DNA from 2 places in the Fictibacillus marinisediminis genome. Region 2 is predicted to be linked to the other one. Evidence: predicted binding sites of a transcription regulator. Region 2 holds the regulator's gene; the other holds the start of a gene.

Region 1 (15,769 bases), 500 kb from region 2:
AAGTAAGATGCTCCCTTAATGGCGGTCACCGTTTCTTTCCCTGCATTGATCAAGTCCGGATCCACTTCGGTTTCCTTCGGGTATGGGCCGATTCCAAGCAATCCGTTTTCGGACTGCAGGACGACGCTCTTGTTTTCACTTATGTAATTCGCAACCATGGTAGGCATTCCAATGCCAAGATTGACGTAGAATCCGTTCTCAATTTCTTTTTCTGCTCTTCTTGCAATTTTTTCTCTATTATTCATCGCCATTCCCCGCTTTCTCTGCTTATGATTGAACGGTCAGTCGCTCAATGCGTTTTTCCTGCTGTGCGACAATCATCTTCTGCACATAAATTCCCGGTGTATGAATACTGTCTGCGTCCAATTCTCCTATTTCATGCAGCTCTTCCACTTCAGCAATGGTTACTTTCCCTGCGGCTGCGATCATAGGATTAAAATTTCTTGCCGTCTTGTTGTAGATCAAGTTTCCGGCCTTGTCCCCATGAGCCGCGCGAATCAGGCTATAATCTGCGGTCAGCCCTTTTTCTAAAAGGTACTCTTTGCCATTGAATGTACGGACTTCTTTTCCTTCCGCGATTGGTGTACCGACTCCGGCTGGTGTATAAAAGGCCGGAATACCTGCACCGCCCGCGCGGATCCGTTCAGCAAGCGTGCCTTGCGGAATCAGCTCGACCTCAATCTCGCCGGAAAGCACCTGTCTCTCAAACTCCTTGTTTTCTCCCACATAGGAACCTATCATTTTTCTAATCTGCTTGTTCTTCAGGAGCAAGCCAAGCCCCCAATCATCCACGCCGCAGTTATTGGAGATGACGGTTAAATCTCTGGTTCCCTTTTCAACGAGCGCCAGAATCAATTTTTCAGGAATTCCAACGAGACCGAATCCGCCGACCATCAGCGTTGATCCGTCCTTAATCTCTTCAATCGCATGCAGTGCACTGGTTTCTATAGATTTCATTCTGCTCCCCCCTTATTGCCATTTTTCATTTTCTACGATTGTAGCTACTCCCTGGCCGCCGCCGATGCAAAGGGTAGCAAGCCCGTACCGGTTCTCTCTTCTTCTCATCTCGTGCAGAAGGGTCACAAGGATTCTCGCGCCGCTTGCTCCAATCGGATGACCAAGGGCGATTGCGCCTCCGTTGACATTCAATTTTTCATCTGAGAACTGAAGCTCTTTTCCAACAGCAAGCGACTGTGCCGCAAACGCTTCGTTCGCTTCGATCAAATCAATATCTTCAAGCGTTATCCCTGACTTTTCGAGCACTTTTTTCGTGGCATCTACCGGGCCGATTCCCATTATGCTTGGATCAACACCTGCACTTGCATTGGCTACAATTCTTGCGAGAGGCGTCAGGCCAAGTTCTTCTGCTTTTTTTCTGGATACAACAACAAGAGCAGCTGCGCCGTCATTTATGCCCGAAGCATTTCCCGCTGTTACTGTGCCGTCCTTTTTAAATGCCGGTCTCAGCTTACCTAGCTTTTCGGCTGTCGTCCCTTTCTTCGGATATTCATCCTCTGAGAACAGCAGTGGATCTCCTTTTCTTTGCGGAATCTCAACCGTTACGATCTCATCCGAAAATTTGCCTTCCTCCATGGCTCTTTCACATTTCTGCTGGCTGTCTGCTGCAAACTGATCCATCTCCTGACGGTTCAAGCCATAGGCGTCACAGAGATTCTCAGCCGTAATCCCCATATGGTAATCATTAAAGGCACACCATAATCCGTCATGAACCATGGAATCAACCAGCTTGCCGTCTCCCATGCGCAATCCGTTTCTTGCATCGTTTAAAAGATATGGCGCCGCACTCATATTTTCCATTCCGCCGCATACGACCACTTCCGCTTCACCGAGCATGACCGCCTGGCTGGCTAAATGAAGAGCCTTCAGTCCGGAACCGCAGACCTTGTTGATCGTCATACTGGAAACCCTCTGCGGCAGTCCCGCTTTCATGGCCGCCTGGCGCGCCGGGTTCTGGCCCAATCCCGCTTGAAGAACATTCCCCATGATCACTTCACTCACTTCATCCGCTGAAACGCCTGCCCGCGACAGTGCTTCTTTAATTACAATGGCTCCCAGCTCTGTGGCGGGGATATCCTTCAAACTTCCCAGGAAGCTGCCGATCGGTGTTCTGACAGCGCTTACAATCACTGCATCTTGTATTGCCATAATTTCTTCTCACTCCCGTATTTTTTTCTGAATATTCCTTATTATCATACCATAATTCCATGCTCCGTATTGCAACTTAAGGAGGTAAAACGTAAAATAAAGGAAAGATTTCATACATAACGCAATGACTAGGAGGAGCTATGGAACTACCCCAAAGAGTCACCATCATTGAAGTTGGACCGCGCGACGGACTGCAAAACGAAAAGCAGCTCGTGCCGGCGGAAGACAAGATCCGTTTTATTCATAAACTGAAATCCTCGGGAATTCAAGAAATGGAGCTTACCTCGTTCGTCTCTCCCAAATGGGTGCCGCAGATGGGGGATGCTGAACAAGTGATCGAGCATTGCACCGATGACAGCACTCGAAATATCGTGCTCGTTCCGAACGGAAAAGGAGTAGAGCGCCTGCTTTCTTCCGGATGTAAGAACGCAGCTTTTTTTGTCGGTGTGAGTGATACGTTCAACCGAAAAAATATTAATAAAAGCACGAGAGAGAGCATGGATGAGCTTGCTCCGCTCATCAGAGACCTGAAACGGAAGGGCTTTTTTGTGCGGGCATGTATTTCGACGGCGTTTTATTGTCCGTATGAAGGAAAAATGGACGAACAGGCTGTCCTGAAACTATGTGAGGAATTTTCAGATCTGGGAGTAGATGAGCTCTCCGTCGCCGATACGATCGGGCTTGCTAATCCTCAGGAAGTTTATGACTTGTTTGCCCTGCTTAAGCATCATCTTCCTTCTGCCCTGCTAATCGCTGCCCATTTTCATGACACACGCGGCATGGCCCTGGCTAATATCTTTTCTGCCCTTCAGGCAGGTGTGGACCGCTTCGACACGTCCGCAGGGGGGCTTGGCGGCTGTCCGTTTGCTCCGGGAGCAACAGGAAATGTGGCAACAGAAGATACTGTTTACATGCTGAATCGTATGGGTATCTCGACCGGCATCCAGCTTGATCTTCTCCTTGAGGCTGTGGAGTTTATCTCTCCTTTTGTTTCCCGCGGCCTTCAAAGCAGGCAATACCTTCTCTCAAAACAGGAGAAGACGCCCCGGTAGGCGTCTTTCATCATCATTGAAGCACTAAAAAATAGGAAAGACGCCCTTTTAGGCGTCTTTTTTTCAGTATTGAAACACTGGATTTAAAAAAAGACGCTTTTTTAGGCGTCTTTTCCTTTTTTTATTTTATTTTCGAGCCTAAGATGCGGATTGAGCATCTGATTTGGGCTTTTCAGCTGAAACGTATGCTGTTCCTTTTTAAAATCAATGGTCATCTGTTCATCAAAGAACACCATCTTATTTTTCTCCATATAAACGGGCAGGAAGTTTGTTTCAAGCTGTACCGTGCCCTCAGGTTCTTCTTCCACAATCCAAAGTGCAGCTACCCCGCTGACCACACAGCCGCAGCCTTCCGTATCATATTTCAGCAGAATGCGGCCGCCTTCCTGTATCTTACTCTTTATCTTTTCAATCGCTCTTTCCGTCCATTCCAGTTTCATGTTCATTTCTCCTTGCTGTTCATGGTTTGTATAACGTGGATGGCCCAGTCACACCATTCTATCCAGTTTTGCATGTAGCGTTTTCCGAATTCCGATGTTAAATATTCTCCCAGATCCTCCTGCTGAAAGCTGTCTTCAGGAAAATGGCTGTCTTTCCAGTTTTTCATCAATCCCAGGCCAAAAGAATGCTGTTCCTTGGCCCGTTCTAAAAAAGCAACAGCCGTATCTGGAGGTATAAGATGAAACAATGAAACACGCAATAACAGGTCATCCTTTAGTTTCGGCTGTGAGATTTCCTTGCTCAGCAGCCATTTCAGCAGCCTCTCATAGCCTTTTGGTTCGATTTGATATACCTTCTTATCCGGATAGTCCACTTGATGAATCACTTGCGAGGTTACAAGCTCCTCTTCCTCCATCTTTACAAGTTCGCGATAAATCTGTGTATGATGGGCTGTCCAGAAGTGGATCATCGTTTCTTTAAACTGCTGATTCAGTTCATATCCGGTTGCCTCGCTCTTGGCCAACAATCCAAGCAGCGCATATCTCAACGCCATCCTCTTCATTCCTTCTTTCCGTCTCTGTTTGTTATTTTAACATATTCTTCACAATCATCGGTGGAAAATGCTTGATATGATTCTAGTACTTTTATTATACTAAACTTGAACATATGTGAAAATACACATATCAAAACAAAGGAGAGTGAACGATGAATTGGTTGACCCGGTTTAGTTTAAAAAACCCTGTCGCAGTCTTTATTTTTTCATTTTTATTAATTCTCGGCGGCTTATTTTCTTTTAGTTCTTTAAAGGTTGATTTGCTTCCGAATGTAGAGTTTCCGCAAATCACCGTTCAAACGACTTATCCTGGTGCCTCTCCTCAGGATGTTAACAAACAGGTAACCGATGAACTGGAGGAAAAGCTGAAAAGCCTCGATAATGTGAAGTCTGTAAAAAGCACTTCACTTGAAAGCGTTTCGATCATCAACCTTGAATTTCCTTTTTCAGTAAACATGGATGATATCGAAGACCAGATCAACACGATTACTAAAGAAGCTGACCTTCCCGACACAGTGAGCATTGAGGTTAACCGCTTCTCATTCGGTACCATCCCGATCTACAATATCTCTTTATTCCCCAAGAACGGCGATAACATTCAGCCGTTCGTAGAAAAAGAACTGGTGCCCGAGCTGAAAAAAGTTCAGGGAATCAATAACGTTTCAGTCGGCGGAGTGAAGGAGGATTTCGTTTCCATTCAAGTCGACCAGAAAAAAGCGCAGCAGATGGGCCTTTCTCTAAGCTCCATCAAAGATGCGATCAACTCCCGCTTTCTTTCCTTCCCTGCCGGCAATGTCACTTCGGGTGATATATCCGTGCCTGTCCGTGTGGAGGAACAATTAAAAACCATTAAAGAGTTAAAATCACTTGAACTGCCGCCATCTGCCGGAGGGCCTCCATCCGGAGCTTCTCCCGGGGCAAAAGGACAGCAGCAGGCACCTGGGGGCGCAGCCCAAGGCCCTGGAAATTCCGGTAAAAGCGGAGCAACTGCTGCTGCAGCGGCTGCCCAGCCTCAAACGGTAAAGCTTGGGGATATCGCTTCCATCAAGCAATCAGAAGATGTGAATGAAATCACCCGTTACAACCTAAAACGGTCTCTGTCTATGGCCGTAACGAAAAAGCAGGATGCCAATACGGTCGAAGTGGCCGACAGCGTCATGTCCATCCTGAACAAAGATAAGTACAAAGAAAGAATAGATTACGCGATCGGTTTTGACCAGGCAGACGGCATCAAGGATTCTGTCAATTCCCTGATCAAAGAAGGGCTTTTCGGTGCTCTCTTCGCGTCATTGGCTGTTCTCTTGTTCTTAAGGAATGTGCGGGCGACCATTATTGCCATCATATCGATTCCGTTGTCTTTGCTTATCTCAGCAATCTTTTTGAATCAGCTGGGTATTACTCTGAACATCATGACCCTGGGCGGGATGGCAGTAGCCGTCGGCCGCGTTGTGGATGACAGTATCGTCGTCATCGAGAACATTTTCCGCCGTATTCGTAAAAGCAGTGGGGAATACTCTCGAAACGAACTTGTCATCGATTCAACGAAAGAAATATTAAGAGCGATCGTCTCGTCCACCCTGACAACCGTAGTTGTGTTCCTGCCGCTCGGTTTCGTCGGCGGTATAACAGGAGAGTTCTTCCTGCCGTTCGCCCTTACTGTCGTATTCGCTTTGTTGGCTTCCTTGCTGGTTGCCATCACCATAGTGCCAATCCTTGCTAAATTTGCTTTTAAAAAGGTAAAACCTGAAAACAATGATGGGCCATTGCAGAGAGCGTACAGCAAAGTCATCCGTTCCTCCCTGAACCATAAGTTCATCGTACTGTTTGTTTCTGTCGTTCTTCTTGCAGGATCCCTGTTCCTTTCAACAAAGCTTGGCATGGTATTCCTTCCAAATGAAGAGCAAAAGACCGTTACGGCCAATATTGAACTTCCAGCTTCTACAACGGTTGAAAAGACGAACGACATTTCATTGAAAGTCGAGAAAATGCTGGACAGCCGCAATACGGTGAAAGAAGTAACGGCAGGAATCGGAAGCCGAGATTTCCAATCCGGATTAAAACGCGAGAATGTGGCCAACTACTTTATTAACTTAAAAAAAGGCACAAGCGTTAACAAAGAGATCAAGTCGCTTGAGAAAAAAATCAAATCCATCGTCAGCGAAGACAGCAAGGATGCAGTCGTCAGCCTTCAGGAAGCTCAGTCTGGAGGACCGCCTTCCAATAATGAAGTAAACATCGACCTGTATTCCAAAGACCTGGATGCGCTCCAAAAAGGGGCTGCATCGGTAGAAAAATATATGAAGTCCCGTGATGACCTGAAATATGTCTCCAACAATTTCAAGGATACTCAGCGGCAGTGGATCGTAGAGATCGACACGAAAAAGGCGGCTGAAGCGGGAGTATCCGGCTATTCAGTGCTGAGCATTATCAATGACGCCACCAAGACTGCTTCTGTCGGAAATTTTGAACTGAACGGCAAAGAAAGTGATGTCCGCCTTACGTATGATAAAAAACCGGATTCACTGGATCAGATTAAAAAATTAAAAGTGTTTGGAACAAAAGGGCCGGTTGCTCTTTCTGAAGTAGCAAAAATTAAAGATATTGACGCTGTAACTGCCATTCAAAAGCTGGACGGCAAAGTGTATGCGCAAGTATCTGCCCAAGTACCTGGCAATAACGTCCAGGGGGTTACACAAGACGTTATTAAAAATGTAGAGAACAAAGTGGATCTGCCGAAGAATGTATCAACTGAAGGCGGTGGCGGAAGTGAAGAAACGGTGAAAACCTTTAAGGAGTTAGGTTTAGCCATCGCGGTTGCCGTGGGACTGGTTTACTTGACAATGCTGGTTACTTTCGGCCGTGCCCGGATTCCATTTATCATTCTTTCATCCCTGATTTTCGTTCCGGTCGGTGCCATCGGCGGCCTTTACCTTGTGGATGAGCCGCTTTCGGTCAGTGCCATGATCGGTATCCTGATGCTGATCGGTATTGTTACCACCAATGCCATTGTCCTTGTCGACAGGATTGGCCAAAACCGGGAAAATAAAGGTATGACCATTCGCGTGGCCTTGCTCGAAGCCGGAAAAATACGTCTTCGCCCGATATTGATGACCGCATTCGCAACGATTGCTGCCCTCATCCCGCTGTCATTGACTTCGTCTTCCGGAACGTTAATTTCAAAAGGACTTGCGGTCGTTGTGATCGGAGGTTTGACCACTTCCACCCTCCTGACCTTGATCATTGTTCCTGTTCTCTATGAACTCTTTTTCCGAAAACAGGCAAAGAGAGAGCAAAGAGAAAACCAATAAAAGTTATCTAAAAAGCGGAAACCTGAGCGGTTTCCGCTTTTTATGTGTCTGCTGTTTAGCTTGCCCTCCTTTTCTTATAAACGAATTTATACAGTAAAAAACCAACCAGTAGGACTCCTGCCCCTGCAAGAATATAGGACTGTGAAGCCTGCAGCACATGATTAACGGTCTTGACTTCCCCCAGCCTGCCTAAAAACAGCATGGCAACTGCTAAAGGAAAGATGCCGATAAAGGTCAGCCCGCCGAATTTCCACCGATTGACCTTGCTCATCCCTGCTGCGTAGGAAACATAATTTCCGATTCCCAAAGGCCGGGAAAGAGCAATGCTCCACTCTCCGTATTTTTTAAACACTTTCTTCGTTTTCTCTACTTTCTTCTCGTTGAACTTCTCTTTCATCTTGCTTTCAAGCTTATAACCTATCATATAAGGTACATAGCTGAATATGGTGTATACGGCACTTACTGCCAATGCCAGAAGCAAGCTCTCGATCAGGTTTGGCTTCAGCAGAAATCCGTAGATCAGAATGACCAGCGCACCGGGAAAAGGAATCGAGGAAGCCTCCAGGGCGGTCCCGATAAATAGCCCGACCGCTCCCAACTCTTTTAAAAAATGAAAGATCATTTCAAACATCCGTGCATCCTCCTCCTTCTTTCTCCCCCTCACTATTCCCTTTCCTGATGTTTTCAATCTCACCTGGTTTGAAACGATTTATTACAGGGTAGATACGCTGTAGATAACTATTACAATCCATTTCAGGAGGATCCTATATATGAAAAAGATTTGTTCAAAAACCGTCTCCATTACCAGTGACGCTTCTAAATTCACCATTCAAAAGGTTACGGATTTCGTAAAAATATCCAGATCGTTTCAGTCCAACGTCTTTTTATGTAAAAACGGAGTCACCCTGCACGCGAAAAAATTAACATGCCTTGTTACGTTTTTCATGATGCTCCGAAAAGGTGAATCTTTTCTGCTGATCACCGAGGGGGCCGATGCTGATTCGGCCATCCAGCAGCTTCTTCATCAGCTTCTCCCTTCCAAAGCGACTACATAAACATATAAAAGAAGCGCTAATGCCATTCAGCGCTTCTTTTTCCATGAGAGAGGCTAGAGGCCCAGTTTTTTTTGCCATCTCTTCCTTGTTACAACCGGAAGAATAATCAAAGTAATGATGATGATGGATGAAATTAAAATTTCCTTCATCCCTGTATTCGCCACTGAAGCTCCTATGTAGGTGTATGCCAATGTGCCCGGTATGATTCCGATGGCCGTGGCTGCCGCGTAATCTTTAAACTTGACGTTTGCCGCGGCCGTCAAGTAACTCACAAGATCATAATTCAATATCGGCAGGAGGCGGAGGATCAGTACATAAATAAATCCACGCTGCTTGATGCCCTCCTGGATCTTCTGATAATTTCCCTTCCATTCCTTTTTTACGCTTTTTTTGCCGATCCATTTCACTGCTAAAAACGTCATGAGTCCGCCTGACAAGGATCCCAGGTATGTATACAGACACCCCCAATATAACCCGAAGGCCAAGCCGCTTGTCACTGCAAACACGGATGATGGAAACAGCACAAACGGCCGGAAGGCATATAAAGCGATATAAACGATTGGAGCCCAAACTCCCCACGACAGAATCCAGCCTCTAAACCGCTCCGGCGTTAAATTTAAATACCGATGGTTGATATATAAAAGGCAGCCTGCCAAACTGAATATAATTAAATAGTTCATTATTCTTTTTTTATTGCGAATCACTCTTTACTGCTCCTCTCCACCATCTTACTTTCTATATTTTCCTTTATTTTCCGATAGAAGTCACTTTAATTTAAAATAAATTTTATGACATTTCTCTATTCACCCTTCATAAGCTGTATAAAAAGGATATGCAGGGAGAGAGATTAACTTGAGAATTATTGCGAAAAAACCAATCTATGCCGGAAACGCAAGCCAATTCGTCCAGTTCACGGGAAGTTATGAAGAAGCCGTGTATGTTAAAAAAGGAGATAAGACAGCCGACGGAAAAAGCCTGCTCGGTCTTATCGCATTATCCATACAGCCAGGGCAAGAAATCGAAATTTCAAGCGAAGCGAATCTTGACTCCCTGCAGAAAAAATTATTGGCCTCTGAACTGTTTGCTGAGGCCGAATAAGCCAGCCTTGTTTTATAAGGCTGGCTTTTTTATGTGTCTTTAAACATCCATCTCTATCCCTATGATGGCATCGAGAGGAACATCCTGTCTCTTTCCTTCAGCATTCATTATCCTGAGCAGACGGTGATGTGGGTCATAGTAATGGATGAGGCCCTGTATTGCTTTTTCACCAAGGGGTTTACGGCAAAGGACGGCTACTTTCCTTGCCTCTTCCATCGCCAAAAAGATCTGCTGGTTCATTTCCTCCAACTGCTGTTCATCAAGCTCAGTGTTCTCAAGCCACGCCTCTTCCCGCTCCCAGTCCCTTAACTGCTTTACGTGCTCAGGCAGCATCATTGCCGTCCATTTGATGCTTCCGCGGTCTTTGATCATTAGAGTCCCTCCATTCTGGTTTTACGCTTTATGGCCGCCTAAAAGGGTGCTGCGGTGCAGAGCCGTTCCTCCGCTCGTATAGGAAACGGCCCGGAGAAGAGCATTGGAGCCGTATTTCCTGCGGATATCGTCCATCACGTATCCAAGCTTTCGCTTTTTAGGATGCTCAAGTGTAAAGATGCTGAGCTGCGTTTCGTTATCTTCACATACATTGGATAGAGCAATGGTGATTTTACGGACCGTCTTTCCTTCATAAAAGGTATGAAAGAGCTCCAGGCACACCTGGTAGATCTCCATCGTAATGTTAGTCGGTTCAGCTACGGTCTTTGAACGGTAAAAACCCCCGCCCCATTCTTCTTTGCTGTAGCCGATTCCCAGACTGACTGTTCTCCCTGCCTTTTTCGCTGTTCTGGCCCGCCTTGCCACTTCTTCGCACATTTCTAAAATAACATGCTGAACCTCTTTCGGATCGGTATAATCACGAAGGAGGATCTGGCTTTTTCCATAGCTGATCTGGCCTTGCATGATGGGAGCCCCCACCTCCGAGAGGTCCACTCCCCACGCATGATAATAAAGCTGATTTCCCATCACGCCGAATTTTTTTTCCAAGAGCTCCAGCGGATAATGGGCAAGGTCGCCTACGGTTGTAATGCCCATCAGATTAAGCGTCCGTTCCACACGGGAACCGATGCCCCACATCTTGCTCAAGGGAGAAAGTTTCCATAGCTTCTCCGGAATGTCCTCATACGTCCATTCTTCCACGCCTTTCTTCTTCGCATCCAAATCCAGACAGAGCTTAGACATCAGCATGTTCGGCCCGATTCCGATGGCGCAAGGCAGACCGAACTCTTCTTTTATGGCAATCCGGATGGCCTGGGCCAGCTGCACCGGGCCTCCCCACAGGCGTTCTGTCCCGTCTGCCTGAATAAAACTTTCATCCACACTGTAAGTATGAATGGCCTCTTTTGGAACAAACCGATTGAGCAGGCGCGTGATCTCCATGGAACGCTGTAGAAAAAAAGCCATTTGGGCATCCACGATGTGAATACGGCTGTCTTTCGGAATCTCAAACAGCCGGCTTCCGGTTCTTATTCCAAAATCTCTTTTCAGACAAGGAGAAGCAGCCAGGACCACACTTCCCTGCCTCTCTGTATTCCCTACTACAGCAAGGTAACAGGTCAGCGGGTCCAGCCCTAAGCGCACAGCCGCACAGCTGGCATAAAAACTTTTCATGTCCATGCACAGAATTGAACGATTTTGAATCATAGAATAATCGATCAACTTCCTTCACCCCTCCAAAAGCAAACGTTCGTTCTCATTTATTATGTATACCCATTTTAACCGAATATATGTTCTCTTCTCAATGGAAATTTTTTCAGGGAGCTTTCCGGCTTAAAAAATCCATTGACCGGCAAGCATACGTAGGCTACATTGTTGGGAGAGGAAAGGAAGTGCAGAATGGAGAATCAGCTGCTGCGCAAATGGCTGGAAAAGGCTTTGCTGGATTATTTTTACGAGAAAGAGGCCATCCCTTATACTGAAAAGGATTATGCTCTCCTGCAGGAACGAGTAAAAAAAGAACTTCAAACTGAAGAAGCAGAAGATCCTTATTTGACGGTTCAAGATGTCGTATACAGCTTTATTACAAAAGAATAAACACCCCCCCTATAAGCGAGGTTTATAGGGGGGGTGCTTGCTTTATATGCTATTTTTAACTGGAGTTTTTTCAAAGAAATGCTCCCACGCTTCATGAATTCCGCCTGCACAATGCTTTTGCGCACGGAAAATCATAGGGTGGTCTGGCAGCTGTTTTAATTCCTTTTGGCAGTTTCCGACAACGACAGCCGGATATCCAAGTGTAATCATATCACGGTCATTGCCGGAATCGCCGGCAACTAATACATTTGCTTTCTCCCAGCCTTTTTCCCGAAGCAGAAAGGATAGCGCCTCTCCCTTCCCTGCATTTGGCGGAAGAATGTCTACATCTCTTCCGGAACTGAAAATCAGCTTGTACGGCACCGAACTGCCGCTCAGCTTCCGTTTCACTTCCTCAACCGCCTCATCGCTTTCTGCAAAATAGGAAAGCCGATGCACGGATGGAATCGATTGAGGCGTTAAGCCGCTGCAGGATTGGACGATGCGAGAAATTTCAGCGGGATTCCACTTTTCTTCCAATGTTTTTTTCCAGCGCTCATGAAGCTCTGGATCATTCAAGTCATACATTTCCGTACCAACATCCGAAATGAGAATGGAAGGCATCGGAAGCTCTTCCTCTTTGATCAGCTCCATGGTAGAAGCATAGTGTCTTCCTGTAACATAAACGAGCTGCACATTGTAGGGACGTTCTTTATAATAATCAAACAGCAAAGAAGTCAGTTCCTTCTCTCCCACCAAGGTTCCGTCAAGATCAGTAGCTAAAAGATGTGTAACGTTTTCTCGTTTCACCTGACAGAACCTCCTCGTACACCTGCTCTACCCTCGCTGCCACATTCGGCCAGCGGTAATCGCGTTCGGCAAGAGAGGATGCCTGTTTGCCGAGCCTTTGTGCAATGATGTCATTGTTTAAAATAATTTCCAGGGTGAGCGCCAAATCCTGAGCGTCTTTTGGGTTGACGAGCAGCCCTGTTTCTCCTTCAACCACCACATTTTGAAGCCCGCCGACACGTGAGGCAATCACTGGACATCCGCATGCCTGTGCCTCTGCAGCCACCATTCCGAACGATTCATAATAGGAAGGCACGACAGCAACGTTGGCAGCGTTAAAGTATTCCGCCAGCTGCTCCTGGCTTTTCGGCCCTACAAACTGAACATAACGCTCAATTCCTTTCACCCAGGAACGCTGTTTTTCCTGAATGGGAAGCTGATCATCACCGATCTCTTCTTTCTGTCCTCCAGCAAGAATCAGTCTAGTGTTTGACGGGACGTCACCCCATTGAATCAAGTATCTGAATGCTTTGAGGAGGGTTTCAACACCCTTGGTTTCTTCCAGCCGGCCGGCATAAAACACGAGAGGGCCGTGAACATCCAATTTTTGTTTTATCGCGGGTTTTTGGTTTAAAGGATAAAAAGTTGGAGATACACCGATTGGAATGACATCAACAGGTGCAGGCTGTTTAGTAAAGTCATGGATCAGGCTTTTCTCGCTGTTGGTCGTGGCGATCACGCGGTTAGCGGAACGGAGAATGGTTCGTTCATACTGGAACCTGCGCTCATCCCTTTCTCCTGTGGCCCGTTCTTTAGCTGCTCCAAGGGAATGTGAAGTATGGACAAACGGTATATTGTACTTTCTGCGAAGCTGGCGGCCTAATATCCCTGACAGCCAGTAATGAGTATGAATTATATCATATTGATCAACAGGAACAAGTTCCTCGATTTCTTTAAAAAAGCCGGGCAGTATTTGAAACATTTCATTTTTGGATACAAAGCCTTTGATACCGGCTTGGATGCGGATAACTCTAGAGCGTTTTCCAAATGCCTCCGTCTGAGGAGCATCTTTATCACACCAGTGGGTTATGACATCAACATCCCATCCCCTATTTTCCATGGCAAGCGCCAAATGGTACACATAATTATTCTGTCCTCCAGCTTGCTTTCCGCCCAGTTTTGCCAGCGGGTCTCCATGGTCTGATATAAATAAAACTTTTTTATTCATAACTGCTACCCCTCTTTCTATTGTTGCGGTCTATAACGTGTAAGTTACTTATACCCGTTCTCTCCTCAGACAAACCAAAATAGCTTCTTTAGTCCTATTAAATTAAGACTTTATTCCTTTTTGTGAAGGTTTAGGAAAAGAAAAAAGATGCGCTAATATACGCATCTTTCTTGTTTACATAATATAATTATTGTCTATTTTTGTTTGAATGCATTTCCGCCAAGCTTTTCTACAAGCTTGGGAAAAAGCTGATAAAGCGTACTGCCTGCATTCATCCAAAGAGGCAGATTGATCTCACGGACAGGACGGCCGATCGCCGAAATGATTTTTTTAGAAACATACTCCGGGGACAGCATCCACTTCTTGATGTTTTTCTCATAGGAACCCGATTTGTCTGCGATGGAAAAAAAGTTCGTTTCAATCGGCCCCGGGTTGATGGCTGTTACCCATATTCCACTGTTTGCGAGCTCCATCCGCAATCCGTTTGAAAAGCCAAGAACAGCGTGTTTAGAAGCGGCATATCCGCTCGACTTCGGTGTGGATATCTTTCCTGCCTGTGACGCAATATTGATTATATGGCCAGAACGCCGTTCCAGCATTTGCGGCAGCACTGCCTGTGTACAAGCCATCAGGCCGACCACGTTGGTCTGAAGCATTCTGGAAAGATCGTTTAGGTCCGCATCAATAAAGTAGTCGAATATTCCAAATCCAGCGTTGTTGATCAGAACATCGACAGAAACCGTACGAGTGATCTCTGCGAAAACCGCTTTCACCTCTTCTGCGTTGCTAACGTCCAGCGAATAGATCAGCGCTTCCACATCAAAATGTTCTTTTAGATCTTTTTTTACGTTCACTAGTTTGTCCAGGCTTCTGGCGATCAGCACCGGCTTAGCACCAAGGCTTGCCGCATCAAACGCGATCCGGGCTCCAAGCCCTCCGGAAGCCCCTGTGATAACCACCGTTTTTCCTTTTAAATCCTTCATATCTTACGCTCCTTCTGCCCGCTTGTAATAAATAATACCCTGTATGTCCTCCGCTTGAATCCTTCCCTCCTCTTCAAGCAGATCAAGATGCCCCACGGTTTCCGAGAGAGTAAGCCCAGGTTCCTTTTGATAGATCCTCGGGAATAAAAGCTTGCTTAATTCATAAGCCGTCTTATGCCCGGCGAGCATCTCCCATAGGACATCCGCCCGGTTGTTCTGCTGTGCAAGCCTTTCTTCGATCAACTCAGAACTGTTGGAGATTGGAAGGCCATGCCCCGGCAGGATGACGGTTATGGGGAGTTCGGCTGCCGTCTTAAGTGAATCCCGGTATTGCAGCAGCGGTTTAGGCCGGTCTCTTTTCGTGAGAGGGGGAGGCTCGATGAGTGCGTTGGACGAAATACGCTGCAGCAAAAAGTCCCCTCCAATCATAATACCGCTCTCTTGATGAAACAGAGAAAGATGATCTGGAGAATGGCCCGGTGTTTTCATGATTGTCCACCCTGGCAGCCCTGGCACTTCTTCTCCTTCATATAACGCCGGGGAAGCATGGACCACAGCAGAAAGCTCAAGATACTTCTTTAATTTCCTATGTTCAAACCGGACGGCTTCTTCCGGCATTCCCATTTTTTTGTAAAACCCCTCATAAAATTGATTTCTATGTACAAAAAATTCTTGCTGCTGGCTGAGATAGGGTATTTCTTCTAAACTTGCGAGCACAGCAGGCACCGGGCTCGTAAAGTATGAATAAAGACCGACATGGTCCGGGTGATAATGGGTAAAGATCACCTGTTCAATATCGTTTTCTTCCAGCCCGTTCTCCGCCAGTTTCTCTCGAAAGATGCTCCATGCCTCAGGCGTTTTTGGTCCGCAGTCAACAAGGGTAAGCTTTTCTCCCCGTATGAGATAGACATTGACATCCCCTACCGGAAACGGTGTCGGAAGCGCGATGGTTATTATATACTGGTTCAACATTTTCACCTGACCTCTTCTCATGCATATATATATATCAATCAGTATAGCAAAAGATCAGCACTATAAAAAAGTAAATATTCAAAATTATCTTTTTTATAAACTTGACATACTGTACTG
Region 2 (15,769 bases):
GTTAAAAAGCTTTCGTGATCATCAGGTAAGTGATTTTCATTTTACCCCGTCAACAGGGTATGGCTATGATGATGCTGGCCGCGATACGCTCGAAAAGGTGTATGCTCAAGTGTTTGGTGCAGAAGCAGCCCTTGTAAGGCCGCAGATCATTTCAGGAACACATGCCATTTCTCTTTCATTGTTCGGAGTGCTTCTTCCTGGTGACGAGCTGCTGTACATCACAGGAAAACCTTACGATACTCTTGAAGAAATTGTAGGGATACGCGGAAAAGGGACAGGGTCGCTTAAAGAGTATGGCATTACCTATTCCCATACAGACCTTTCCCCAGCGGGAAGGCCTGATTTCAACGCCATCTCAAAGGCCATCCACAGCAAAACGAAAATGATCGGCATTCAGCGCTCAAAAGGTTACGCAGACAGGCCGTCATTTACTATAGAAGAAATCGGTGAAATGATTTCCTATGTGAAGGAAATCAAACCAGATGTCATCGTGTTTGTTGATAATTGCTATGGTGAATTTGTAGAAGAAAAAGAACCATGCGAAGTCGGAGCTGATCTGATCGCAGGTTCACTCATTAAAAACCCTGGAGGCGGACTCGCCAAAACAGGCGGGTATATCGCCGGCAAGAAAGAACTCGTCGAAAGGTGTTCCTATCGTTTGACTTCGCCTGGCATCGGTGCAGAAGCAGGTGCTTCCCTATACAGTCTTCTCGAAATGTACCAAGGATTCTTTTTAGCACCTCACGTTACAGCACAGGCCTTAAAAGGTGCGGTGTTTACAGCTGCTTTTCTTGAAAGCCTGGGAATGTCAACCAATCCATCATGGGATGCAAAACGGACAGACCTGATCCAATCCGTCAAATTAGAAGATAAAAAACGGATGATCGCTTTTTGCCAGGCGATTCAGCTCGTTTCTCCTGTGAATGCCCATGCGGTTCCTTATCCGGCATACATGCCGGGCTATGAGGATGATGTCATCATGGCAGCTGGTACATTTATACAGGGAGCAAGCATTGAACTGACAGCTGACGGACCGATCCGTCCGCCATATATTGCTTTTGTGCAGGGCGGACTGACATACGAACATGTCAAGATTGCTATACTAACCGCTGCAGACCATTTGATACAGGAGAATTTAATCTAATTTTAAAGGTGAAAATAACCGGTATACGAATGCCGGATATTTTTTATGTTATTTTTTCTGACATAAGGTTGACATGTGAGGTTTTGTAACATAAGATAAAAGTAGTTGGAAGGAGGGCTTATGATGATGAATGATGATACGAGAAGGAATCAACCTTTATTTCCGATCAGTATTGTTATGAAACTGACTGAATTATCTGCCCGGCAAATTCGATATTACGAAGAACATGAATTGATTCATCCGGCCCGTACCGACGGAAACCGGAGAATGTTTTCTTTCAACGATGTGGATATACTGCTGGAGATCAAAACTCTGATCGAACAGGGAGTTAACCTGGCTGGCATCAAACGAGTTTTTGAACTCAACCGACAAGCCGTTAACATACTGAAAGATGAGGTTAAGAACGAGCAAATGTCTGAAGCAGCACTGCATCGCCGTTTAAAACGGGAGCTTATGCATGCAGGGCGTCTTGGCAAAACTTCATTGATTCAAGGGGAATTATCCCGCTTTTTCCACTAATCTTAAAAAAGAATGCTGTATTCAATTACTAAGGAGGAGTAACAAGTGGCTAAATTTACTAAAGAAAACATCATGCAAATCGCTAAAGATGAAAACGTACGTTTCATTCGCCTTCAGTTTACCGATCTATTAGGTGTCATTAAAAACGTTGAAATTCCTGTAGGACAATTGGAAAAAGCATTAGACAATAAGATGATGTTTGACGGTTCTTCCATTGAAGGATTTGTTCGTATCGAAGAATCAGATATGCTTTTATATCCTGATCTGGATACATGGGTTGTTTTCCCTTGGACATCTGAAAAAGGAAAAGTAGCACGTATGATCTGTGACATCTACAATCCAGATGGCACTCCATTTTCCGGAGACCCTCGCGGAATCCTAAAAAAAGTATTAAAAGAAATGGAAGACCTTGGTTTCACTGACTTTAACATTGGGCCAGAACCGGAATTCTTCCTCTTTAAAAACGATGAAAAGGGCGAGCCTACACTCGAACTAAACGATAAAGGCGGATATTTTGACCTTGCGCCGACTGACCTTGGCGAAAACTGCCGCCGTGACATCGTTCTAGAGCTAGAAGACATGGGCTTTGAAATCGAAGCTTCCCACCATGAAGTAGCTCCTGGACAGCATGAAATCGACTTTAAATATGCAGATGCAATCACTACTTGTGACAACATCCAGACGTTTAAACTCGTTGTTAAAACCATTGCACGCAAACACGGCCTTCATGCGACGTTTATGGCAAAACCGCTATTCGGCGTAAACGGTTCCGGTATGCATGCGAACATGTCCTTGTTTAAGGATGGAGACAATTCGTTCTTTAATCCGTCCAATGAAACAGGACTAAGTGAAACAGCGATGCAGTTCCTGGCAGGGATTTTAAAGCACGCACAAGATTTCACAGCGATCACTAACCCGACAGTTAACTCATACAAGCGGTTGGTTCCTGGATATGAAGCTCCTTGTTATGTAGCGTGGTCTATGCAAAACCGCAGCCCGCTTATCCGAATTCCGGCTTCCCGCGGACTAAGCACACGTGTAGAAGTCCGTAGTGTAGACCCAACAGCAAACCCATACCTTGCGATGGCCGTATTGCTGGCTTCCGGTCTTGACGGAATCAAAAACAAGCTGCAAACTCCAGAACCGGTTGACCGCAACATCTATGTGATGGATAAAGAAGAGCGCGAAGCAGAAGGAATTAAAGATCTTCCTGCTACATTAAAAGAAGCGGTCGACCGCTTAAAGAAAAGCGAAGTGCTGATTAAAGCCCTTGGGGAACATGCGGCTGAGCACTTTGTTGAAGCGAAAGAAATCGAATGGGATATGTTCCGCACACAAGTTCATCCTTGGGAAAGAGAACAATATCTATCCATGTATTAAGATTCAAAACCCTTGACACCATTGGTGTTGAGGGTTTTTTGTTTGATGTTTTGGTGATAAGTATGATTTATTATTAAATTTTTTCGAAATGAATAGAGAAATAAAAACATTAGAAGAGGTAAAATATAGCTAATTAGTTCTATGAAAGGAGGCGGATTTGGATTATCAGCAGTGATAAATATTCCTCCTTCTGTACTCCCCAACATTCCATTGAAAATTCCGTAACAAACATTTAATCCCCAATGAATACCTGTATCTGCCCATATCGAACGTGTACGATAAAAAGCATAAGTTAAAGATAAACCCAAAACAAGAGAAAACAATGTATTTGATAAACTAAACCCTTCATTCCAACTATCATCCAGTGCATACAATAGGACAGATATAAGAAAAATCCATTTTTCATTTATTTTATCTCTCAAATGACCAAATACATATCCTCTAACGATAATGTCGTTTAAAAAAGAACCGATAAAAAATGTAAAAAAAACAAAGAAGAATGACATTAATGATTCAGTTAAATTTTTAACTTCGACAATTCGAAGAGAACTTCTAAAAACAACTAACCTGTCACATGGGGCTGGTTTCAGGGAGGTTTTCGAGATACCACTTATTGAGGATAACTGGAGTCTTGGAAAAATAAAAAACTGTTCCTAGATCCAGAAACCGGACAGAAATCAACAATCTTTAACGCTTTCTTAACGCGGACTTAATAACTGAAGACTAAAATGGATAGGGTATACAATTCATCTAGAGAGGAGTAAAACAACTATGCCAAAGGTACACACTCTATATAAAAGTCTAATAGCCATACCCATTATAGCTTCAACGATGATTCCTTCAACTACTATGGACAAGTCAGCAATTGGTGGCGTTGTGCACGCACAAACTCAAACCTTTAGCACTCAGACAGAAACGAATAAATTGCCATTGGGCTCTCCTGATCTGCAGGAAACGAGAAAAACAGTGGAAGTAGCACCGGGGGTTACTCAGACCGATATCAAACGGGGTACTAGGTCTGATTCAGATGTCTATACAGTAGATGTGAAATTTGTTAAAACACATGATGAGGCCGAAAAGTTGTCAGGCAAGCTCACTTCCCAGGGCTATCATCCACGGATAGAGACAATATCCAACCGGCCTGCCGACGATAATGAACAAGGTCCTCTTGGCTACCTTGTACGAGTTGGATCCTATACGACAGAAGACAATGCCAAAGCCATGCAGCAAAAGCTAGAAGCTGATGGATATACAGGGCTTAAAACAGTCTATACAGGCGAAGACGGAAAATCAACCACCGGTCCATGGAACGTGAACATTCTTGAGGTTGATCCCGATCAATATAAAGGGCACCTAAGTCCAGCATTGTCTAATGATGTGGTAACCGGAAAAGAGACGGTTACCAGTTTGGGCCAACGCCATCATGCGATTGCAGGAATAAATGGCGGATATTTCGTCATGGCAGACAGTGACGGTACACCAGGAGATCTTGCGGGTATATCCATGATTGGCGGGGAACTCATAAGCGAGGCAGTAAATAACCGCTCAAGTCTTATCATCCCTTCATCATCAGGACAAGATGCATCGATTTCTTCCATTTCCTCCAAGCAAACGGCCGTCTCTTCAGATGGCATTAGCCGTGAGGTTGATGGATTAAACCGGAAGCCAGGCCAGATCCGCGGCTGTGGAGGTGTAGGCGGAGACGCACCTACAGAACTGCCAAAACACGATTTTACGTGTACAGATGGAAGTGAGTTAATTCAGTATACTTCTTCATATGGAGAAACAGCCGATTCCGGAGTGGGAGCAGAAGCTGTTTTAGACGCTGCTGGAAAAGTAGTCCAGGTCCGCTACAGCCGGGGAGGAACGATTCCAAAAGAAGGCTCAGTATTGGCTGGAACGGGTGAGGCAGCATCTTGGCTTCAAAAACATGCCAAAGCAGGAATGAAAATATCGGTTAACAAAAACATAAATGAGGATGGTCAACCGTTAAAAGTGGAAGACTCCACTGAGCTGATCAACGGCGGCCCGCGTTTATTAAAAGGAGGAGAGGTAAGCCTAAATCCGGTGGAAGAAGGGTTCCATATGAAGGACAATCCTGAATTTTATTACAGATTTGGAGAACGCAGAAATCCGCGGACACTTGCAGGAATTAAACCAAATGGAAACCTGCTGTTTGTTACCATTGATGGGCATGAACCCGGCTGGAGTGTAGGAGCTAATTTTAATGAAAGTGCCGCTGTAATAAAATCACTTGGCGCAAAAGACGCGCTAAATTTAGATGGCGGTGGTTCAACCACAATGACTGTCGGCAACAAACTCAAAAACAGGCCTTCAGATCCAACAGGAGAACGTCCAATTGGAGATGCGATTCTTTTACTTCCATAATAATAATTAAAGCTGCGGGATTAACCCATAAGAGGCTGACTCATAAAGTGCAAGCACCATATTTATACACCATATATAGTTGTGTTCTTCATTCATAAAAGAACACTATAGTGTGTAGAGGTGCCTTGCGCTTTTGCCTTTGAGTCAGCCTCTTTGTGAAAAGGGAATGCGAAGTTAATAAACAACCATATAGAGGCAGTGTATTCAACTAGTTTATCCCTTTTCACCTAACCGTTAAGTATTTAGAAAATTACATAGGATATGTTCCGCACACAAGTTCACCCATGGGAAAGAGAACAATGCCTGTCTAAGTATGAAGTTTCAAAACCCTTATCACTTTCGGTGGTAGGGGTTTTGTTCCTATTTAATATAAAACATCCAGTTACTTTATGGGAGGTAAATTTGCGGCTGTTCTTCTCACAGATATTTTTGATTTACGATTGACAAGATATATGCTGGCAATGATCAGGAGTAATCCGATTAAAAGTGTGTTGGTGAACGGCTCATCCAAAAATAAGATACCAATTAAAATTGAGATGATCGGCACGAGAAAATTAAAAGAAGCAATCATGCTTGCATTTCCTCTAGAGAGCAAATGGAAGTAGATCAACCACGCAATGGCTACAGAAAATAAAGCTAAAAACAACATGGTCAGAACAAAGGGAAAACTCCATGTAATGCTGGACCATTTCTCTACTCCGCTGCCTGCTCCTGTCATGATCAGTCCGCCAATAATACTTTGAATGGTAATCAGCCAGATCCCATCGACTTTTGTGCTGATTGATTTCATATAAACGGTACCGATTGCCCAGCTTAAAGCAGTACAGACCCCGAGCAGCAGGCCAAAGAGAGAAATATGAGAAGATAATCCTCCAAGGCTGACGGTAGCCACTCCGGCAAAACCAAGAATCAAACCTGTAAGTTTACGTGCTGTCATGGTTTCTCCCATCCAAAACCACGCAATAATACCAATCAGCACAGGTTGTAAATAAACAATGACACTAAATAATCCTGCTGGCATAAACTTCAGTCCAATGGTTTGCAGGCCATAGAACAAGACCGAATTAAACAGACTGGAGAAAAAGTACATCTTCCAGTTTCTGTTAAGGTCCATTTTTTTATATCGTGGCAAAGCAAAAAGAAACAATAGAATTCCGGCTCCAAGTGATCGGAAACCCGATAAGAGTACAGGAGGGCAATAATGAAGTGCTACCTTGGAAATCGGCCAGGTAAGGCCCCATATCAATACTAGAATAGCAATGAAAACGATGTTTAATAAGGGGACTGAATGATGTTTCATCGTAGATCCTTCCTTAAAGTTTGACGTGAAAGGTGAGTAAGTTAAATATATCTAGTAGATATGCTGATTAAAAGATATATGAAAATTTTTATTTTCCAATTAGACCAACTTGACGGAAACAATGATTCATTGTTCTACTATTGAATCAGCTGCAGAGACATGAAGAAGACACAGCCAAATAATGCAGTGTCTTTCGTTACGCAGTTATTAAATTGAAAAGGGATATTTCTGATGGATGACCTGAAGAAAAGCAGAGACATTTCTGTTTTCCTGGACAATGGGCGAATAAAGGTAGGAAAATTTTCGGTTAAAGAAGTAATTCTGGATTTTTATAATAGACAGGTTGCCGTACTTTACATCCCGTTCGATCACGCTGCCGGAAAGCAGTGACAGCCCCAGCCCATGAATGACGGACTCTTTAATGCCTTGATTGGAGCTGATCGTCAGCAGAGACTTTGTTTTCAAACCATTGGATCTGATGACATGATTAAGATAATCACGAGTTCCGGATCCCGTTTCCCTTGATACCCATTGCTGATTTTGCAGATCATCTATGGTCACTTTGTCCTTGGAGGCAAGGGGGTGGCTTGGGGAAGAAACGATAAAAAGTTCATCACTCATAAATGGATGGACAGAAAGCTCCTTTTCGTTTGTTTGCCCTTCAATCAATCCAACATCCACTTTGTAGTTGCGCACGGATCCAACGATTTCTTCCGTATTTCCAATCAGCACTTGCAGCTGAAGCTCTTTGTGTTGTTTTTGCAGCGCATAAAGAAGTGAGGGGAGGATATATTCTCCGATTGTAAAACTGGCCCCAATCTTCAGCTCACCTTTAATCGTTGTATGGTGCTCTCCAATCTCCTGCCGGGCTTGTTCGTAAATCGTAAGGATCAGTTTTGCCCGGTCATATAATATCTCACCTGTAGGCGTAATTTGCAGAAACTTGGGTGAGCGGAGAAAAAGCTTGGTTTGAAACTCTTTTTCCAGATTTTTAATATGCAAACTGACACTCGGCTGAGACATCCGAAGAAGTTCTGCTGTTTTTGTAAAATTTTTTACCTCGGCCAGGGTGACGAACGTTTTTAATGCATCAAAATACATTTTTTAAAACATCCTTTATGATTAGTAATCTTAATGATAACGATAATTAATATGTATTTTACTAATGTTTTGTACTGAGGTAAAGTAGAGGATATAAATTTTTTAAGGGTTCTGACTATTTTTAAGATTAAAACCGAGTTAATGGATAGAAATAATTTAGTCTTAACCTAGAGGGAAACTTTTAAAGTGAAATGACGGAAAATAAAGTTTTATATTTCAATGTGAGGTGTTATCATTGCAACTTCAGGCAACAAACAGTCCATTCGATCAGGAGCAAGCTGAGCTCCTTAACAAGCTGATACCGACGTTAACTGAAGCACAAAAGCTTTGGCTTTCGGGTTACTTAGCGGCTTCTCAGTCACTTGCAGCACCAAGGGGACCAGCAGCTGTTGTAAAGCACGGCTCCATTTTGCCCGTTTCTAAAGAAGTAACCATCCTTTACGGATCTCAAACCGGGAATGCTCAAGGCATTGCGGATAACAGCAGTAAAGCTCTCAAAGAGAAAGGTTATGAGGTAACGGTTTCTTCCATGAGTGACTTTAAACCGAATCAGCTAAAGAAACTCAAAAACCTGCTGATCATTGTTAGTACACATGGAGAAGGAGATCCGCCGGATAATGCGATTTCGTTCCATGAATTTGTCCATGGCAAAAGAGCTCCAAAACTAGAAGATCTTCGTTTTTCAGTCCTGTCACTAGGTGACAGTTCCTACGAGTTTTTCTGTCAGACGGGCAAAGATTTTGATAAGGTCCTGGAAGAGCTTGGGGGTAAACGCCTGACACCGCGTGTGGATTGCGATCTCGATTATGATGAGCCGGCAGCAGAATGGCTTTCAAAAGTAATATTAGGCTTAAATGAGGCACAAGGAGAGACTGCAAGTGAAGCTTTTCAAGAGGCTTCAGCAACCCTAGCCGAAGAGGCAACGTATTCCCGGACCAATCCATTTCATGCAGAGGTCCTGGAAAATATTAATTTGAACGGACGCGGCTCGAATAAGGAGACCCGCCATTTAGAACTTTCGCTTGAAGGGTCGAATCTATCTTTTGAACCGGGTGACAGTCTTGGAATCTACCCTGAAAATGATCCGGAACTGGTTGATTTGCTTCTTGAGGAATTACATTGGAATCCTGAAGAAATTGTAACAGTGAACAAGCAGGGTGATGTGGCAGCTCTGAAGCAGGCGCTTATCGCCAATTTTGAAATTACAGTTTTAACAAAGCCGCTGCTTCAGCAGGCAGCACAGTTAACTGAAAATGAAAGACTGCATGAACTAATGTCTGCTGGGCATGAGAGCGAGCTGAAAAGTTATCTTTCAGGCCGTGATCTTCTGGATCTCGTTCATGACTTTGGCCCATGGGCCGTTTCACCACAGGACTTTGTCAACATTTTACGTAAAATGCCAGCTCGTTTGTATTCGATTGCTTCGAGCCTGAATGCCAATCCGGACGAGGTTCATCTAACCATCGGCGCTTTGCGTTATGAATCCTTCGGACGCAGCCGCAGCGGCGTTTGTTCCATTTTATGTGCTGAACGGCTGGAGCCAGGGCACACACTTCCAGTTTACATTCAGCACAATCAGAATTTTAAACTGCCAGCGAACGGTGAAACACCGATCATTATGGTAGGACCTGGAACAGGAGTAGCGCCTTTCCGGGCGTTCATGCAAGAACGTGAGGAAACAGGTGCACTAGGGAAATCATGGATGTTCTTTGGAGAACAGCATTTTGTCACTGATTTCCTTTACCAGACAGAATGGCAAAAGTGGCTGGAGAATGGGGTGCTGACAAAAATGGATGTGGCGTTTTCCCGTGACACCGAGGAAAAAGTATATGTACAGCATCGTCTGCTTGAACACAGTAAAGAACTCTTCCATTGGTTAGAAGAAGGTGCTGTTTTATATATCTGCGGAGATGAGAAAAACATGGCCCATGATGTTCATCAGACACTGATCGGAATCATTGAAAATGAAGGCAGCATGACCCATGAACAAGCGGAAGAGTACGTGGCCCGCATGCAGAAGGAAAAACGTTATCAGCGTGACGTGTATTGACCGGCAACAGAAAGGAGTTTAAACAGATGTCAAACCCATTATTAAAAGCACCGGAAGGCAAACCGAGTGATGTGGAACGCATAAAAGAAGAGAGTAATTATTTACGAGGTACGCTGAAGGAAGTGATGCTTGACCGGATCAGTGCAGGTATCCCGGATGATGATAACCGCCTCATGAAGCATCATGGCAGCTATTTGCAGGACGACAGAGACCTTCGTACGGAGCGGCAGAAACAAAAGCTTGAACCAGCTTATCAGTTCATGCTCCGTGCAAGATTGCCAGGGGGAGTCGTGACGCCTTCTCAATGGCTGGTTTTGGATCAGCTGGGCAACAAGTATGGTAATGGAACATTAAAATTAACCACACGACAGACGTTTCAAATGCACGGCATTTTAAAATGGAACATGAAAAGGACCATTCAGGAGATCCATGCATCAATGCTCGATACGATTGCAGCTTGCGGTGACGTAAACCGTAATGTGATGTGCATCTCCAATCCTTATCAATCAGAAGTTCATTCTGAAGTGTATGAATGGTCCAAAAAACTCAGTAATTATCTCTTGCCAAGAACGAGAGCGTACCACGAGGTTTGGCTGGATGAAGAAAAAGTAGCAGGCACTCCAGAAACGGAAGAAGTTGAACCGATGTACGGACCGCTTTACTTGCCGCGTAAATTTAAAATCGGCATTGCAGTTCCACCCTCCAATGATATTGATGTCTTTTCACAGGACCTCGGTTTAATCGCCGTCGTAGAAGATGGGAAGCTAATTGGATTTAATGTGTCCATTGGTGGAGGCATGGGAATGTCACATGGAGATAAAGCAACCTATCCGCAGTTGTCAAAAGTGATTGGGTTTTGCGCACCGGACCAGGTTCTTGAGGTGGCTGAAAAAGTCATTACCATTCAGAGAGATTATGGAAACCGTTCACAGCGTAAAAACGCCCGCTTCAAATATACAGTCGACCGGTTAGGTCTTCAAACCGTTAAAGAAGAGCTGGAAAACCGTTTAGGCTGGAGTCTGGATGTAGCGAAAGACTTTTCATTTGAAGATAATGGAGACCGGTATGGCTGGGTACAGGGTGTGCAGGAGAATTGGCATTTTACTCTGTTTGTTGAAGGCGGCCGTATCGCGGATTTTGAAAACTACAAGCTGATGACCGGTTTAAGGGAAATCGCTAAGGTCCATACAGGGGAATTCCGTTTGACCGCCAACCAGAACCTTATAATTGCCAATATTACGAGAGAGAAGAAACAAGAGATTACAGAGCTGTTGGAACAGTATGGAATGCTCGACAGCCAAAATGTTTCTGCGATCCGGCGCAATTCCATGGCATGTGTAGCCCTTCCTACTTGCGGTCTAGCCATGGCGGAGGCAGAACGCTATCTTCCGGTGCTAATGAACAAGATTGATAACATAGCTGAAGAAAACGGCTTGAGAAACGAAGAGATTACCGTTCGGATGACGGGTTGCCCCAATGGATGTGCCCGCCATGCGCTAGGTGAAATTGGGTTTATCGGTAAAGCGCCAGGAAAATATAACATGTATTTGGGTGCAGCGTTTGACGGCAGCCGATTAAGCAAAATGTATCGTGAAAACATAGGAGAGGAAGAGATTTTAAAAGAATTGAAGATGCTGTTCCCTAGATTTGCGAAAGAACGCGAAGAAGGCGAACACTTTGGAGACTTTGTGATTCGTGCGGGCATTATAGAAGCAACGACGGACGGTACAAACTTTCATAACTAATATAATCCTTATAACTAAAACAGCGACCCTGCCATGCTTGCGGGGTCGCTGTTTTTTGCTTTTCTTTATTGAAGTGTTCGATATACACCGATTACTTTACCAAGGATGGTCACGTTTTGCAGCAAAATTGGAGATAAAGCGGCGTTTTCCGGCTGCAGGCGAATGTGGTCTTTTTCTTTAAAAAAGCGTTTTACAGTCGCTTCATTTTCTTCTGTCATGGCCACAATGATGTCACCGTTTTCAGCTGTTGGCTGCTGCTTGACTACCACGAGGTCCCTGTCGTAGATGCCAGCTTCTATCATACTGTCTCCTTCTACAGTTAACATAAAAACATTATCGTCGCCTACAACATGTTCTGGCAATGAAAAATATTCATCAACGTTTTCGATTGCTGTAATCGGTGAACCCGCGGTAACTTTACCGATGATCGGTACATTAACGGATCGCGTTCTGGTTATGATCTGATCTGATTCGAGGCCGAGCACTTCAATGGCCCTGGGTTTGGTAGGATCACGCCTGATCAGCCCCTTTTTCTCAAGTCTGGATAAATGGCCGTGTACGGTTGAGCTTGATGCCAGTCCAACTGCTTCACCGATTTCCCTGACTGATGGTGGATAGCCTTTCGCATTTACTTCTTCTTTAATAAAGTCCAGGATATCGATTTGCCTTCTGGATAATTTTGTCATGATTACACCTCATTCACTGAATACTCTTGAAAAAAGTATAGCATGCAGGAACAAGATATACAAACATAAGTTCGAAAAAAACCCTTGTAAAGAACAGGTGTTCCTATTATAATGAAAATTAATAAGAACACATATTCGCAAAGGGGAGATATATGATGAAGGGATTTTCACCGGTATTTATGCTATTATCTATTGTTGCAGCAGGTTTTATTATGTTCGCTTATCAGTCTCACGCAGAAGGATCCAGAGAATATATGGAGATTACCGTTAATAAAGGTGATTCACTTTGGGAGATCGCCGAAGAATATACGAAGGACAAAGGTTCAAATTGGGAATTTGTCAACTGGGTTGAAAAGAATAACGGAATACAGGCAGGAACCATTACCCCAGGACAGAAATTAACAATACCGATCAAGGCAGAAGAAAACAGGTGAGGCACAATTGAAATCGATCATTTATTGCAGAGTAAGCACCGAAAAGGAAGAGCAGACATCCTCTTTATCCCGGCAGGAAGATGAATTGAGACAGCTGGCAGTCAGCCATGGGTTTGGCATTGTCTCTGTCATAAAAGATAGAGAAAGCGGATACAGCCTGGAACGGGATGGTTTGTTTGAGGTGATCGAGCGGGCCCAAAACGAAGAATTTGATGTTCTTCTTGTAACGGATGATACCCGCTTGGGCAGGGGGAACGCCAAGATCGTTCTTCTTCACGAACTTCAGAAGAGGAACATTAAAGTTTATACCTTCAGCAGCCAAGGGGAATACCATCTTTCCGAAGCAGAGTCTATGGTGCTTGAAATCGTTGCCGTTGTAGAGGAATATCAGCGCAAGCTACATAACTTAAAGATAAAAAGAGGAATGAGGAAGGCTGTTCAAAAAGGCTATAAACCACAAAAGAATTTAAAGAACATCCATCATGGAGGAAGAGACCGGAAGGTGCTTCCGGTTGATGAAATCATCCGGCTTAGAGGAATGGACCTTACGTTTGCAGAAATTGCCGTTACGCTAAGGGGTTTTGGATATGAAGCATCAAAAGCGACAGTTCACCGCAGGTATAAGGAGTATTTAGAAAGTGCTCCGACTGGAAACTCTACTTAATATTCGTTACGATAGGAATATCGAAGAAAAAGGAGAGGTGTTCCATGCTTACACCAGATAAACTGGAACGGATAAATTTTCTTGCCAAAAAATCTAAACAAGAAGGTTTATCAACAGAAGAAGCCAAAGAACAAAAGCAATTAAGGGAGGAGTATCTGAAAAACGTCAGAACTTCTTTTCAAAATAGATTGCATTCATTGAAGATCATTGACCCGGAAGGCAATGATGTAACACCGGATAAACTAAAAGAAAGTAAAAAAAGCCAGAACAATATGAAGCATTAAGGAAAAAGTCCTGATTTCAGTTCAAAGAAATCAGGCTTTTTTGTTGTTGCAAAATTCAGAATTTCGTATATACTGTTATATAACAACTGTGAAAGGGGAGAACACCTTGGCCTTTTCAATAACGGATTCAGTGGTCAGACTGTATAGTGAGATCGATCTTAATGAAGGTGAGGCGCTCCGGTTGTATGCGCGATATGCCGGCAGTGCAAGCAACGGCGGATACTCATTAGGCGTAATCCCGGCTCAGCCGGCAGACGGTGATGATATTCAGGAAGTAAGCGGATTGAAATTTTGTATTAAACCGGATGACCGCTGGCTCGTAGATGATATGAAACTGGACTACGATGAAGGGGAAGATATCTTTTATTGTGAGTTCCCTGCGTTAAACTAAATAAAGGAACCTGTATTATAACAAAGAGTTATAAAGTTATAATGCAGGTTTTTTTATTTGTATCAAAGATAGATTTTATGGGACACTATTGGTGGGCATTGTGCTTGTATAAAATGTGCAATATGTTTATGATGGTATCGAGAAATCTTTTACATATGTAGATGAAGGGATGATTAAATAATGTCTACTGCTTCAATTGACCAATTATCAATCAACACTATCCGTACCTTGGCTATAGATAGCATTGAGAAAGCCAAATCTGGACACCCTGGTATGCCAATGGGTGCTGCACCGATGGCTTACAGTCTTTGGACGAAATTCATGAACCACAACCCGGAAAATCCTGAATGGTTTAACCGTGACCGTTTTGTGTTATCTGCAGGGCATGGCTCCATGCTGCTTTACAGCTTGCTCCATCTTTCAGGCTATGACTTGTCCATGGAAGACTTGAAACAATTCCGCCAATGGGGAAGTAAAACGCCAGGGCATCCTGAGTACAAACATACGGCTGGTGTAGATGCTACTACAGGACCGCTTGGACAGGGGATCGCGATGGCTGTAGGTATGGCAATGGCAGAACGCCATCTTGCTGCAACTTACAACAAAGATGGATTTGAAGTTGTTGACCACCATACGTACTCCATCTGCGGAGACGGGGACTTAATGGAAGGTGTATCTGCTGAAGCTGCGTCACTTGCAGGCCACCTTGGACTCGGAAAACTTGTTGTTCTTTATGATTCAAATGATATCTCTCTTGATGGAGATCTTCATCTTTCGTTTTCTGAGAGTGTAGAAGACCGTTTTAAAGCATATGGTTGGCAAGTACTTCGTGTAGAAGACGGAACAAACCTTGAAGAGATCGAAAATGCGATCGCAGAAGCAAAAAAGGATACTTCACATCCGACGTTAATCGAAGTAAAGACAGTAATCGGATACGGTTCTCCTAACAAATCCGGTAAATCAGCTTCTCATGGTGCCCCTCTTGGATCTGATGAAGTAAAACTGACAAAAGAAGCCTACAATTGGGTGTTTGAAGAAGACTTCTTCGTACCTGATGAAGTAAGTGATCACTTTGCTTCATTGAAAGAAGAAAGCATAAAGAAAGAACAGGAATGGAATGAGTTATTTGCACGCTATGAAAAAGAGCACAGTGAAGCTGCAGCTCAATTAAAAACAGCGATCGATAACAAATTACCAGAAAACTTTGATGCGAATCTTCCTGAATTTGATAAAGCTGTTGCGACAAGGGCTTCTTCAGGAAAAGCATTGAATGCTTTTGCAAAAAATATTCCATGGTTGTTTGGAGGGTCTGCTGACCTTGCAGGATCAAACAACACGATGCTTACTGGAGAAACAAACTTCAGCCGTGAAAATTACAGCGGCCGCAACATCTGGTTTGGAGTAAGGGAATTTGCGATGGGAGCAGCTGTTAACGGAATGGCGCTCCATGGCGGACTGAAAGTATTCGGTGCAACGTTCTTCGTATTCTCAGACTACTTGCGCCCGGCAATCCGTCTGGCTTCCATCATGAAGCTTCCAGTAACCTATGTATTTACCCATGACAGTGTAGCAGTTGGTGAAGACGGCCCTACCCATGAGCCGGTAGAACAGCTTGCGTCACTCCGTGCGATGCCTGGACTTTCTGTCATCCGCCCAGCAGATGCATATGAGTCTGTTGCTGCG

The links. Region 2 encodes LexA, which represses DNA repair genes until DNA is damaged. Its sites were predicted from a motif close to CGAACATATGTTCG; they were not measured.
Region 1: a site for LexA is predicted at 11,388-11,401, ahead of LCY76_RS13465 (Y-family DNA polymerase). Genes of this name have one in related genera too.

Annotation. Positions count from the first base shown of each region.
Region 1 covers NZ_JAIWJX010000002.1:2,521,106-2,536,874, forward strand. Annotated here, with positions in the region: gene LCY76_RS13405 (CoA transferase subunit B) at 1-245, opposite strand, end outside; gene LCY76_RS13410 (CoA transferase subunit A) at 268-957, opposite strand; gene LCY76_RS13415 (acetyl-CoA C-acetyltransferase) at 970-2,166, opposite strand; gene LCY76_RS13420 (hydroxymethylglutaryl-CoA lyase) at 2,307-3,218, shown strand; gene LCY76_RS13425 (iron-sulfur cluster biosynthesis family protein) at 3,320-3,658, opposite strand; gene LCY76_RS13430 (PadR family transcriptional regulator) at 3,661-4,212, opposite strand; gene LCY76_RS13435 (efflux RND transporter permease subunit) at 4,365-7,520, shown strand; gene LCY76_RS13440 (DedA family protein) at 7,576-8,151, opposite strand; gene LCY76_RS13445 (HPr family phosphocarrier protein) at 8,291-8,575, shown strand; gene LCY76_RS13450 (TVP38/TMEM64 family protein) at 8,629-9,279, opposite strand; gene LCY76_RS13455 (HPr family phosphocarrier protein) at 9,428-9,673, shown strand; gene LCY76_RS13460 (YolD-like family protein) at 9,713-10,045, opposite strand; gene LCY76_RS13465 (Y-family DNA polymerase) at 10,067-11,326, opposite strand; gene LCY76_RS13470 (YqzH family protein) at 11,504-11,701, shown strand; gene LCY76_RS13475 (HAD-IIB family hydrolase) at 11,744-12,490, opposite strand; gene LCY76_RS13480 (glycosyltransferase) at 12,453-13,697, opposite strand; gene LCY76_RS13485 (SDR family NAD(P)-dependent oxidoreductase) at 13,892-14,680, opposite strand; gene LCY76_RS13490 (MBL fold metallo-hydrolase) at 14,684-15,649, opposite strand.
Region 2 covers NZ_JAIWJX010000002.1:2,016,250-2,032,018, forward strand. Annotated here, with positions in the region: gene LCY76_RS10850 (methionine gamma-lyase family protein) at 1-1,144, shown strand, start outside; gene LCY76_RS10855 (MerR family transcriptional regulator) at 1,271-1,663, shown strand; gene glnA (type I glutamate--ammonia ligase) at 1,709-3,043, shown strand; gene LCY76_RS10865 (CPBP family intramembrane glutamic endopeptidase) at 3,040-3,549, opposite strand; gene LCY76_RS10870 (phosphodiester glycosidase family protein) at 3,815-5,431, shown strand; gene LCY76_RS10875 (DMT family transporter) at 5,814-6,731, opposite strand; gene LCY76_RS10880 (LysR family transcriptional regulator) at 6,939-7,832, opposite strand; gene LCY76_RS10885 (assimilatory sulfite reductase (NADPH) flavoprotein subunit) at 8,068-9,882, shown strand; gene cysI (assimilatory sulfite reductase (NADPH) hemoprotein subunit) at 9,909-11,627, shown strand; gene lexA (transcriptional repressor LexA) at 11,693-12,313, opposite strand; gene yneA (cell division suppressor protein YneA) at 12,466-12,747, shown strand; gene LCY76_RS10905 (YneB family resolvase-like protein) at 12,755-13,411, shown strand; gene LCY76_RS10910 (DUF896 domain-containing protein) at 13,456-13,695, shown strand; gene LCY76_RS10915 (iron-sulfur cluster biosynthesis family protein) at 13,802-14,086, shown strand; gene tkt (transketolase) at 14,267-15,769, shown strand, end outside.